DNA from 3 places in the Glutamicibacter sp. BW80 genome. Region 1 is predicted to be linked to each of the others. Evidence: riboswitches for the same ligand, from Rfam matches in the RefSeq annotation. Region 1 holds a riboswitch; each other region holds the start of a gene.
What was found. Region 1 has a riboswitch for S-adenosylmethionine ahead of CIK76_RS18415 (hypothetical protein). Riboswitches for the same ligand answer to the same signal wherever they lie in the genome.
Positions count from the first base shown of each region.

Region 2: linked by a shared signal. The riboswitch ahead of CIK76_RS00605 (flavin reductase family protein) and the one ahead of CIK76_RS18415 (hypothetical protein) in region 1 are both predicted to bind S-adenosylmethionine.
Region 3: linked by a shared signal. The riboswitch ahead of CIK76_RS00045 (acyl-CoA dehydrogenase family protein) and the one ahead of CIK76_RS18415 (hypothetical protein) in region 1 are both predicted to bind S-adenosylmethionine.

Region 1 is NZ_NRGV01000075.1:115,848-119,119, forward strand. Features, by position in the region: gene CIK76_RS18405 (helix-turn-helix domain-containing protein) at 1-535, opposite strand, end outside; gene CIK76_RS18410 (DinB family protein) at 751-1,338, shown strand; SAM riboswitch class IV at 1,811-1,923, shown strand; gene CIK76_RS18415 (hypothetical protein) at 1,942-2,208, shown strand; gene CIK76_RS18420 (VIT1/CCC1 family protein) at 2,271-3,272, shown strand, end outside.
Region 2 is NZ_NRGV01000001.1:133,381-136,652, reverse strand. Features, by position in the region: gene CIK76_RS00610 (PQQ-dependent sugar dehydrogenase) at 1-1,122, opposite strand; SAM riboswitch class IV at 1,356-1,472, shown strand; gene CIK76_RS00605 (flavin reductase family protein) at 1,579-2,079, shown strand; gene dnaB (replicative DNA helicase) at 2,734-3,272, shown strand, end outside.
Region 3 is NZ_NRGV01000001.1:6,312-9,583, forward strand. Features, by position in the region: gene CIK76_RS00040 (acyl-CoA dehydrogenase family protein) at 1-483, opposite strand, end outside; gene CIK76_RS00045 (acyl-CoA dehydrogenase family protein) at 516-1,742, opposite strand; SAM riboswitch class I at 1,797-1,887, opposite strand; gene CIK76_RS00050 (SdpI family protein) at 2,104-2,478, shown strand; gene CIK76_RS00055 (GntP family permease) at 2,554-3,272, opposite strand, start outside.

The sequences.
Region 1 (3,272 bases):
CGGTCCGGTCCGAAGTATTTTCCCAACTGTGCGGCTCACGGCCCGGGAAGGTTACCGTATCGCCCGCTTGCAGTTCAATGCGGTCCTCGGGCAGAACCAAGGTAAATTCTCCGGAAATCACGTGCAGAACTTCCACCTTGCAATCCACCGAATACAGCTCGGCCTCCCCCGAGCCCTGCGGCGCGACCTCTGCCCTAATCATCTGCACCCGGGTCTCGGCGCGGGGAGTGACCAGCTGTTCGGTGATCCCCTGACCGCCCAAGGCGATTCGCGGTGCGTGCTCCAACCTGACCAATTTGGTTTCAGGTACAGAGAAGAGCTGCCCGACTTCTAAGCCCAATACTTCGCAGAGCCTAAGCAATGTCGATACCGACGGGCTAGTCAAGTCTCGCTCCACGCGAGACAAGAACCCCTTGGTCAGTCCGGACATTTCAGCCACCTGGTCGATGGTCATTCGTCGGGTTTGGCGTACCCCACGCAAACGGGCACCGATATTAATCGACGAGCCGGTGGGCTCTACGGGCAGTGTTTTCATGCTCTCCCACCATTTTGACACCGGCGCAGCCCTAGATTGGCAGCACCCGGCCTACAATTCCGCTAAACCAATCCGGTTCAGGTTCCTACACTGCGTCAGTTTACCAATAGGCAACGAGAACTGCGCCGAGCTCACGCTTCAGTCCTGAAGTCAGCAACCAATCCCTCAATGCGCCGGCGCTGTTTATTCAATCGCCAAGAAACTAGACTCGGCACATGGATACCGCTGGCAATCCGTCCTCCAAGAGGCTTCGGACCTACTTGAACGAGGCCCGCAACACCGTGCTCTGGAAGTGCCAGGGACTCTCCGAGGAGTTGGCCCGCCGCCCCATGACGGATACCGGAACCCACATGCTTGGTGTCATCTACCACCTAGCAATCACCGAATACGGTTATTTCGGCGAGTGCCTAGGTCGTGTGCCCAACGATCGGCATGTGCTTCAACTACTGCAAAGCGATGAACCGCAGATCGACTTCCTGCCTCCGGCCAGCTTCTCGGTAGAAGATGTTCTCGCGTTGTACCGAAAATCCATCGCATTTGCCGAACACGCGCTTGACGAATTGAACTTAGAATCCCCGGCAGAGGTCCCCTGGTGGTCCGTGCATCGGCATACCACCGTGGAGCATCTTATTGTTCATATGATCGCGGAGACCTCCCGGCATGCCGGGCATCTCGATATCGTTCGAGAGCTTCTCGACGGACAGGTAGGACTGCGCGAACAGGCGAGAAATATCCCTGGATTCAGCGCTGAGCAATGGAAGGAACAACGCTCCTCGCTGCAGCGAATCGCCGAGCAGTCCTAACAACGATTCTTCGCCAAATCTTGCTCATAGCTCTGGCAGGGCACCGCCTCTAACAGGCCGCATAGGCTCGCGCTAGCTCGGATGGCCCTGACCGAGCCCAGCGACTAGGAGCACCACCTGGTGAAACTGCCGGTCCGTAGCCTGGCGTTGGTCCCAACGGACCAGAGGCGTTGGACCTGAGCGGCATATTGCGCAGCGATACTCCCGCGCGGCTCGGGCAGGCCTGGCGGCATCGACGGCGGGTCGGGAGGGGAGCCACTTGCCGGAGATCGGTCACCGGGCCAGCCACCGGTAGTGCCCGATGTCCAGATCCCCGCCCGGCGACCTTCGCCTGCGCCAAGCGCAGGGTTCTTGTGGGCGCGGTCCGTGCACCTCCCGGTGCTCGGCTCTGCTTCCCATGAGGCCCGCGAGAGCCGAGTATGACGTCTCACTACGCATCCGGACAGCCCACGGGTGTAGCATCGTGGTGTTGCTTCACGAGATGCGGCGCCAAGCTCCGACTGGCCGCACACCAACCCCAGGTTCATGGGTGGTTCGGATGAAGAAGCGGTCCGTACTCCAACCGGCTACGGGCAAGAGCTCTTTTAAGGGTCCACGATAGTTATGGCTTCAAACGTCCTTCCCATTATTGACCTGCAAACCGGCCAGGTGCAGTTTCCGCTTCGCGGAGTCTGGGTCAGCTACTACGTCACCGACCCGCACCTGCTCACCCGATTGCTAGCCAGAACCGTGGGTCCGCCGAGCTTCGACAGGCAGCGCGAGGAACTTTCGGTATTCGTGGCAGCCCGAGGGCAAAACCCTGGCGCCGCTAAGGTATTTAGTCTTGCCAAATTCCCAGTGCTCGACTCACTCACTAAACTAGGGGGTTGAACCTAACCCGGATCATCTGCCCGTGAATGATCCAATTCTGCCGCAGGAGACTCATCCCCGTGATGGCCCCAACCTCAATTCCCGAACCATCCAAGGCGCAGATCCGCCGCTGGCGCCAGTACATGGCCGATGAGGTCGCCGAAGGTGCGATCTACCGTGAACTGGCCGAAAAGCGCACCGGACAAGAACGCCAGATTCTCCGTGGGCTAGCCGAAGCGGAAGAACGCCACGAAAATTACTGGCGCGCTAAGCTCGGTGAACACGTGCGCCCGGTCCGTCCGTCGATGCGGCGCACCATGTTGCGTTTCATGGCCCGGCATTTCGGTTCGGTGTTTGTCTTGGCGCTGGCCCAGCGTGCCGAAGGCAACTCTCCTTACGCCACCGATCAGGATGCCGCGCCGCAAATGGCCGCGGATGAGCAAGTGCATGAGGAAGTCATCCGTGCTTTGGCTACGGCCGGCAGATCCCGGCTGTCCGGCAACTTCCGAGCCGCGGTGTTCGGCGCAAATGACGGGCTCGTTTCGAATCTGGCCTTGGTCATGGGCATCGGCGCCACCGGTGTGGCCTCGTCCCTCGTGCTCTTCTCCGGAATTGCCGGCCTGCTGGCCGGCGCGCTGTCCATGGCTGCCGGGGAATTCGTGTCAGTCCGTTCCCAACGTGAGCTTCTCACCGCGTCGCGCCCTACCCAAGTCACGCTTTCTGCCGCCCGTGACCTCGATCTTGACGCCAATGAATTGGTGTTGATCTACAAAGCACGTGGCATGAACAATGAGGACGCCGAACACCGCGCGGCAGAACGCATGGGGCTGTTTACCTGCGATTGCAACCCCTCCTTCTCACTCCATCCAGAAGTTCGCAGCGCGGAACTGGAACGCGAACATGAGGAGCTTGGTTCGGCACCGGGAGCCGCCATTTCTTCGTTCATGTTCTTTGCTTCGGGCGCAGTCATTCCGATCCTGCCCTACATCTTTGGGCTCACCGGGCTAGCTGCGGTGAGCGTGGCGGTCGCTTTGGTCAGCATCGCGTTGCTGCTCACCGGCGGCGTCGTTGGCCTGCTATCCGGT
Region 2 (3,272 bases), on a different contig from region 1:
TCAGCGCCGGGTGGCAGTTCGGTCGATGAGCGTCTCCGGGGAGATGCCGAGAATCCTGTCGTCACCCTCTTGCGGGGTGCCGCGACCGTCGGTGTTATTCGTCAGCACCCAGAGCTCGCCGGTCTCGCTGACCTTCACGTCCCGCAGGCGCCCATGGTCACCTACGAGGAACTCGGTGGAATCGTGAGGCGTGCTCAGCTCCACGGTTCGCAGGCGCTCCCCGCGCAGGTTGGCGATGTAGAGGACCCCGTCGTAAATGGTGATGCCGCTGGGGCTCGCGGACTGCGTGCTCCATTGCTGGATCGGGTCGCGGTATTCGGGATCTTCCGCAATGCCTTCGTGCGCCGGCCAGCCGTAGTTGGCTCCGGGCTCAATAATGTTCAATTCATCCCAGCGGTTCTGCCCAAACTCGCTGGCATACATGGTTCCGTCGGGAGCCCAAGCGATACCTTGTGGATTGCGATGGCCGAAACTGAATACCGGCGAACCGGGGAAGGGGTTGTCGCCGGGGACCTCGCCCTGAATGGTCAGCCGCAGGATCTTTCCGCCTAGACTTTCCAGATCTTGAGCCGAGGATTCATTTCCAGCGTCTCCCACGGTCGCGTAGAGCATCGAATCCGGTCCGATGGCTAGACGCCCCCCGTTGTGAATTCCTGCCGATGGCAATTCGGACAGGATCGTCCGCGGATGACTCAGCGCGAGCGCACCGCTGTCGCCGGAAAGTTCGAATCGCTGGATGCGGTTGCCGTCTTCTGCGGTGGAGTAGGCGAAAAGGTAGGGCTGTTGAAAGGCCAGCCCAAGCAGTCCGCCTTCGCCACCATGAACTACGTCGTCCAAGCGGATGATTTGCCGGGCAGTGCCCGCTGAATCTATTTCCACGATCCGCCCCGAATCGCGTTCTGAAACGATCAGCGTATTTTCGGCGAAGACCATGGACCAGGGGGCGGCTAGCTCGGCTGCGATCCTTCGCGGTTCGGGCGACTTGGTATCGACTGCCCTGCTGCTTGACGTGGCGCCGGGGGAACGCGGTGCTTCGGCGGCGCATCCGGTGAGCATCGCGGCGCAGGCGAGAATTCCAAGGAAAACCGTGATCTTCGGATTACCAGCTATTCGAGGCCGCATGGTTTCAGGCTAGCAAGATCCGTTCGCTATGCAAGAGGCTGGGCGCTTCGTATCGCACCGAAGGGGAGCGGTATCAGCGGGCCGCGCAGCCGCATCCGAACCCTCCGGTGATTGAATAAATTTCCGATGGACCCTCGAATACTTGTGGCTCATCGAATTTTGGGTTGAATATTTCGATTTGCGAAGCAATTTGTTTGACGCGCGGGAGCTTAGGCCAATATCGTTTTAATCAGAATCATGAGCGTCAGCTAAAGGCCCTGGCTAGCTGGCCGGCAACCCTCTATACGGTAGCGGGGTGCTCCAGGTGAAGATTCGGTGTCGCGCAACACCGCACGATACAAGTACCGCACATCGAGGCGTTAAACCTTCGACGGCGGGTAAGAGCAAGTCAAAGCTGCTTTAGCCTGCCGCCGACCGTCGCCGTACCGGTGGGCATGAAGCAAAGGAAGTCAAGGCATGTCTTTGAATCAAGAACTTGACGCACTGACGCTGCGCAAGGTTTTCGCCCAGCACCCATCGGGAATTGCCACTCTGTGCGCCGAAGTCAACGGGGAAAAGACGGGAATCGTCGCCTCCTCATTCACCGTAGGGGTTTCCTTGGAACCGGCGTTGGTGATGTTTGCCGTGCAGAAAACCTCGAACACTTGGCCGAAGCTGCGGGACGCAAATCGAATCGGCGTTTCGGTGCTCAGCGAGCGCAATGAAGGGGTCTGCAGGCAGATCGCTTCCAAGAGCGGAGATCGATTCCGCGGTGTGGACACCCACACCAGCGACGACGGCTCGTTGTTCATCCATGACTCAACGCTGTGGCTCGACACGACGATCTACAGTGAGGTTGAGGCCGGAGACCATTGGGTCATCCTGTTGCAGGTCCATGGCCATAAGGTCGCCGAGCATTTACCGTCGATTTTCCATGATTCACGATTTCACTCGTTACCAGTCCCGGAACTCGTCTAAATAGTTGTCGTCGCTTCGCGCCACCTGTCATTTTCGCTGACATGTGGCGCGCAGTCGTTTAACTGGCCCGGCGGGCTCGGACCGCGCGGGCGCGTTAAGTTCATATGACCGCAGAGGGGTGCTCTGCATCGAATTGTGGATTACTCGCCTCGAAGTTACGTTTCAGTAGCTTTTTGGAGCGGTGACTACCGCGTTCTTCACGAAGATTCTTTCCACAAAACTATCCACACCTCTGTGGATGGTACGTTGATAAGTCGGTGCAGCAGGTTGAATACACCGGAATCCCGCGAGTTATGCTGTGGATAACGTCATTTGCGAAGGTTGACTCTACAAAGAAATTAACTTTCTATCCACAGGTGTGCAAACAACAAACTCCAAGTCAGATAGTCATTAGCACAACTTAAGTGGGGTAATCCACAAGCTTCTCCCCAAGTCGCACACAGGGTCATCCACAGCTAGAGGGGGATTATCCACAGATCTTGTGGATAACAGAGTTTGCGGCTATGGATAAGAGACCTACTGTTGGCTTTGGGACTGATATATCCACAGGTACCGCCGACACGATAACGTCGGTTGGCGGTGACATGCTTGAGTGTTGCCATCATGGCACAAGGGTATTTCCCAGAGGGTCAATAGGGGATGGAAGTGTCAGTTATGAGCGCGGAGCCGGTCTACGAGAGTCAGGGTTCGGAAGCGGGTCGCACCCCGCCGCAGGATATTCCTGCCGAAATGTCGGTTCTTGGCGGCATGATGCTGTCGAAGGATGCGATCGCCGACGTGGTCGAGGCGCTGCGCGGAACAGATTTCTATCGCCCGGCCCATGAATCCATTTTTGACGCAATCATCGATCTCTACGGACGAGGCGAACCAGCCGATGCCGTGACGGTCTCCGATCTGCTCACCAAGCGCAGCGAGATCGCCCGCGTGGGTGGCGCCGCCTATCTGCACAACCTCATCCAGCAGGTGCCCACCGCCGCGAACGCCGGCTACTACGCCGAAATCGTGCGCGAACGCGCCGTATTGCGCCGCCTGGTCGATGCCGGGACCCGGATCGTCCAGATGGGCTATTCGCCCGATGGTGAGGTTGACGCGATCGTCAACGAGGCGCAGGCCGAGGTGTACAAGGTCGCCGAGAACCGCAACAGCGAAGACTACGTGCGCCTGAGCGACATCATCGAGGGAACCGTCGATGA
Region 3 (3,272 bases), on a different contig from region 1:
GAAGATCGAGCCGGTGGAATAGTACTTGGTGCCGTTGACCAGGAACCCTCCTGCGCCATCCGGAGTGACCTTGGTGATCACCTCGCCGACCTTCACGGTGCCGATCTCGGTCCAGGAGTTCCCCACCAGCTCCCCCGCGGCGAAGCGGGCCAGCCATTTGTCGCGGCCCGGCCCCGGAGCGGCGACCAGGCGGTCCTCAACGAAGGCGAAGTGCGCGCGCAAGGCCTGAGCGATGCTGGAGTCCGCGGCGGCCAACTCCACGAGCAATTCGAAGAGCTCGGCCAGGGTGGCCCCTGCCCCGCCGTGGGAGACCGGGACGCGCAATGCGCTGAAGCCGGCGGCGGCCAGCTCGGCCACCTGCTGGTGCGGCAGCTCTCCGCTCCGGTCGCGTTGGGCGGCGCCGTCGGCGATCTTTGCAAAGTGCGGGGCGAAGCGTTCCTTGAGTTGGGCAAGGCGATTGCGCGAGATGGCAAGTGCAGTCATCAGTTCGGTCCAATCCGTGGGTGGGGTGAGGTTTAGGTGTAGAGCGAGAGCGGCTGGGTTTCCCCGCGCAGGAAGTACGCGCCGACCTCGATCTTCTTGTAGTCCACCGGGTCATGCAGCGAGTGGGTGCGCACATTGCGCCAGAACAGATCCAGGCCCACATCATTCTGCGTCGAGGAGGAACCGGTGACCTCGAAGATGCGGTTGGCGACCTCCACGCCGATCTCGGTGGAGACCACCTTGGCTTCGGCGATTTCCACCGCCAGCGCTGCGCGTTCAGGCTGGGTGACATTCCCGGCCTTGGCCAGCAGCGCATCGAACTTGCGGCCGAGCTTCTCGGTCAGGGCGGCCACCGCGGCGGTGCGCGCCTTCAGCTCGCCCACGGTGCGCTGGAAGACGACGTCCTGCGAGTAGGTCTCCGCCTCCGAGAGGAACCAGGCGTTCTTGCGGCCCAGCAGGATCTGCTTGCCGCGGGCCAACGCGCCCTCGGCAATGCCCAGGTAGAAGTTCGCGAAGGCCAGCTGGATCCCGGGGGTGAGCAGGGTGGACACCGGCTCGTCGGTTACCGCCCCGAGCAGATCGGCGGCCTCGATGCGCACGTTGTGGTACTTCAGCGAGTTCGAGGCACTCAAGCGCTGGCCCAGGTAATCCCAGTCATCAACGATTTCCAGTCCTTCCCGGTCGCGCGGGAGGACAAAGGCCAGCACTTCGCCGTGGCGCGTTCCTCCGGAGACCTCGGCGTTCACGACGATCACCTCGCCGACTCCGGAGCCGGTGGAGAAACGCTTGGCACCGTTCAGGCGGAAGCCATCGCCCTCCGCGGTGAGCGTCAGCTGCGGGTCCACCGGATTCACCGAATCGCCCCAGAGCCAGCCGCCGGCCACGGTGCGCTGCCACCACTCGGCCTGGGTTTCGGCCGGAGCGTAGAAGGCGATGCCGGACTGGTTGATGTAGTGGTAGGCCAGCAGCTGGGAGATGGACCCGTCGGCCGCGGCCAGGATGCGGATGGTTTCAAAGGCGGTGGCCCAATGCGCTCCGGCTCCCCCGAATTCGGCCGGAACCAGCAGGTTCAGCAGACCGGCTTCGCGCAGCAGCTGCACCTCGGCGAAGGGCTGCTCGTTTTTGCGGTCGCGCTCCAGCGCATCGGCGGCCAGTGTGGCCGCGACCTGGCCGGCGATCTCGCGCCAGTGGGCGAGCTCGGCCTCGTCTGCGCTCCCGGTGTAGGGAACCCGGGGCAGTTGCGTGCTCAGTGCGGTCATTTTCGTTCTCCCTTAGAGTCTTGCTCCGAAGGAAGCAGAAAGTTGCTTTCTGCTGATCCATCGAACCTGGCGTTAGCACTAGCTGCGGAATGCAGGCTTGCTGCGGCGTCGTCGAGCCAGGTCTCTTAGCCGCTCTGGATGGTTGGTACTTCGAGTGAAACACCGCGGCATGAGCAGATGGAAGAAGGATGTAACTCGGCGGAACAGTCGGTCAGAAGTCGTCATCTTCGAGCTACATGCCTGCCGGATCAGTGGCGGAACGGCCGTCATATGACCCTCGCATGACGAAGTTTGAACTCGGGAACTCAAATGCGACCGCATAGGATGGCTGTTCACGGCAAAACGGCAGAATAGGTTGAAAGTGGATCCAGCAGGCGTCATTGCCTTCATGTTCGGGTTGCTGAGCATAACGTTGGTGGCAGCGTTCCTCGCCCCGATGGCACGGGACCGAAAGCTCGCTCGCAATGCGTCGATCGGCATCAAGACGCGCCACACTTTGGCCAGCGATGGTGCCTGGCTTGCCGGGCATCAGCAGGCTGCGCCCCTAATTGCCGTGGCCTCCTTGGCCGGCTGGGCGGCATTGGCCAGTGCAGCAGTCCTTTGCGTGCTGGGCCAGTTCGGTTTCGCCTTCGCCGCAACCGGGACCGGCTACTTGGCCGCCATCGCGTTGCTGGTGATCTCGACTGCCAAAGCGAATAAAGCCGCGCGGGGCGTCGATGCGGCTGGCCTCGGCTAATCCAGCACTGCTTAAAGAAACGGATCGCGCCATCTGCCGATGGTGCGATCCGTTTCTTTCTTGGAAAGCGTGCTGCTACAGCAGTACGGCTCCGAGAACCAGTACAGTCAGGAATGCCGCGGTGCCCTGGATGGCGGTGGCCACGCTCAAGGTCTTGTAGGCCGTGATGACCGGGATGCGGCTGAGCTGGGAGACCACCCAGAAGTAGGAATCGTTGGCATGCGAGACGACCATCGCGCCGGCGCCAACTGCCAGAACACTGAGCACCATGCCCAGTTCGGAGTCCAGACCGAGGGAACCGAGCATCGGGGCGACCAGCGCCGAGGTGGTCACCATCGACACGGTGGACGAGCCCTGCGCAGATTTCAATGCCGCGGCGATCAGGAATGGCACAGCCAAGCCGAGACCCAGACCGCTGAGCGAATCGGAGAGGATTGTGGTCAGCTCCGAGGCTGCCAGCACAGCACCAAAGGCTGCGCCGGCACCGGTAATGAGCAGGATGGGTGCCGCGGTGCGCACGGCTTCATGCATCTGCTCATTGAAGTCCGCAAGCTTCCTATTGCCGTTCAGGAGCAAGGTCGCGGCGAGCAAACCGAAGATCAGCGCGATCACCGGGGTGCCGATGAAGGACAGCGCTTCCAGCGCGGAGCCTTCGCCGAAGGGATGCGATGGAAGCTTGGCAATCGATGCCGCGCAGATCAAGACCAGCGGAACGAGGATCGGCAGGAAGGCCAAGCCAGGGCTTGGCAGCTTGCCGAAGCTTGCACGCAGCTGCTCGTAATCGAGCTCGGAGA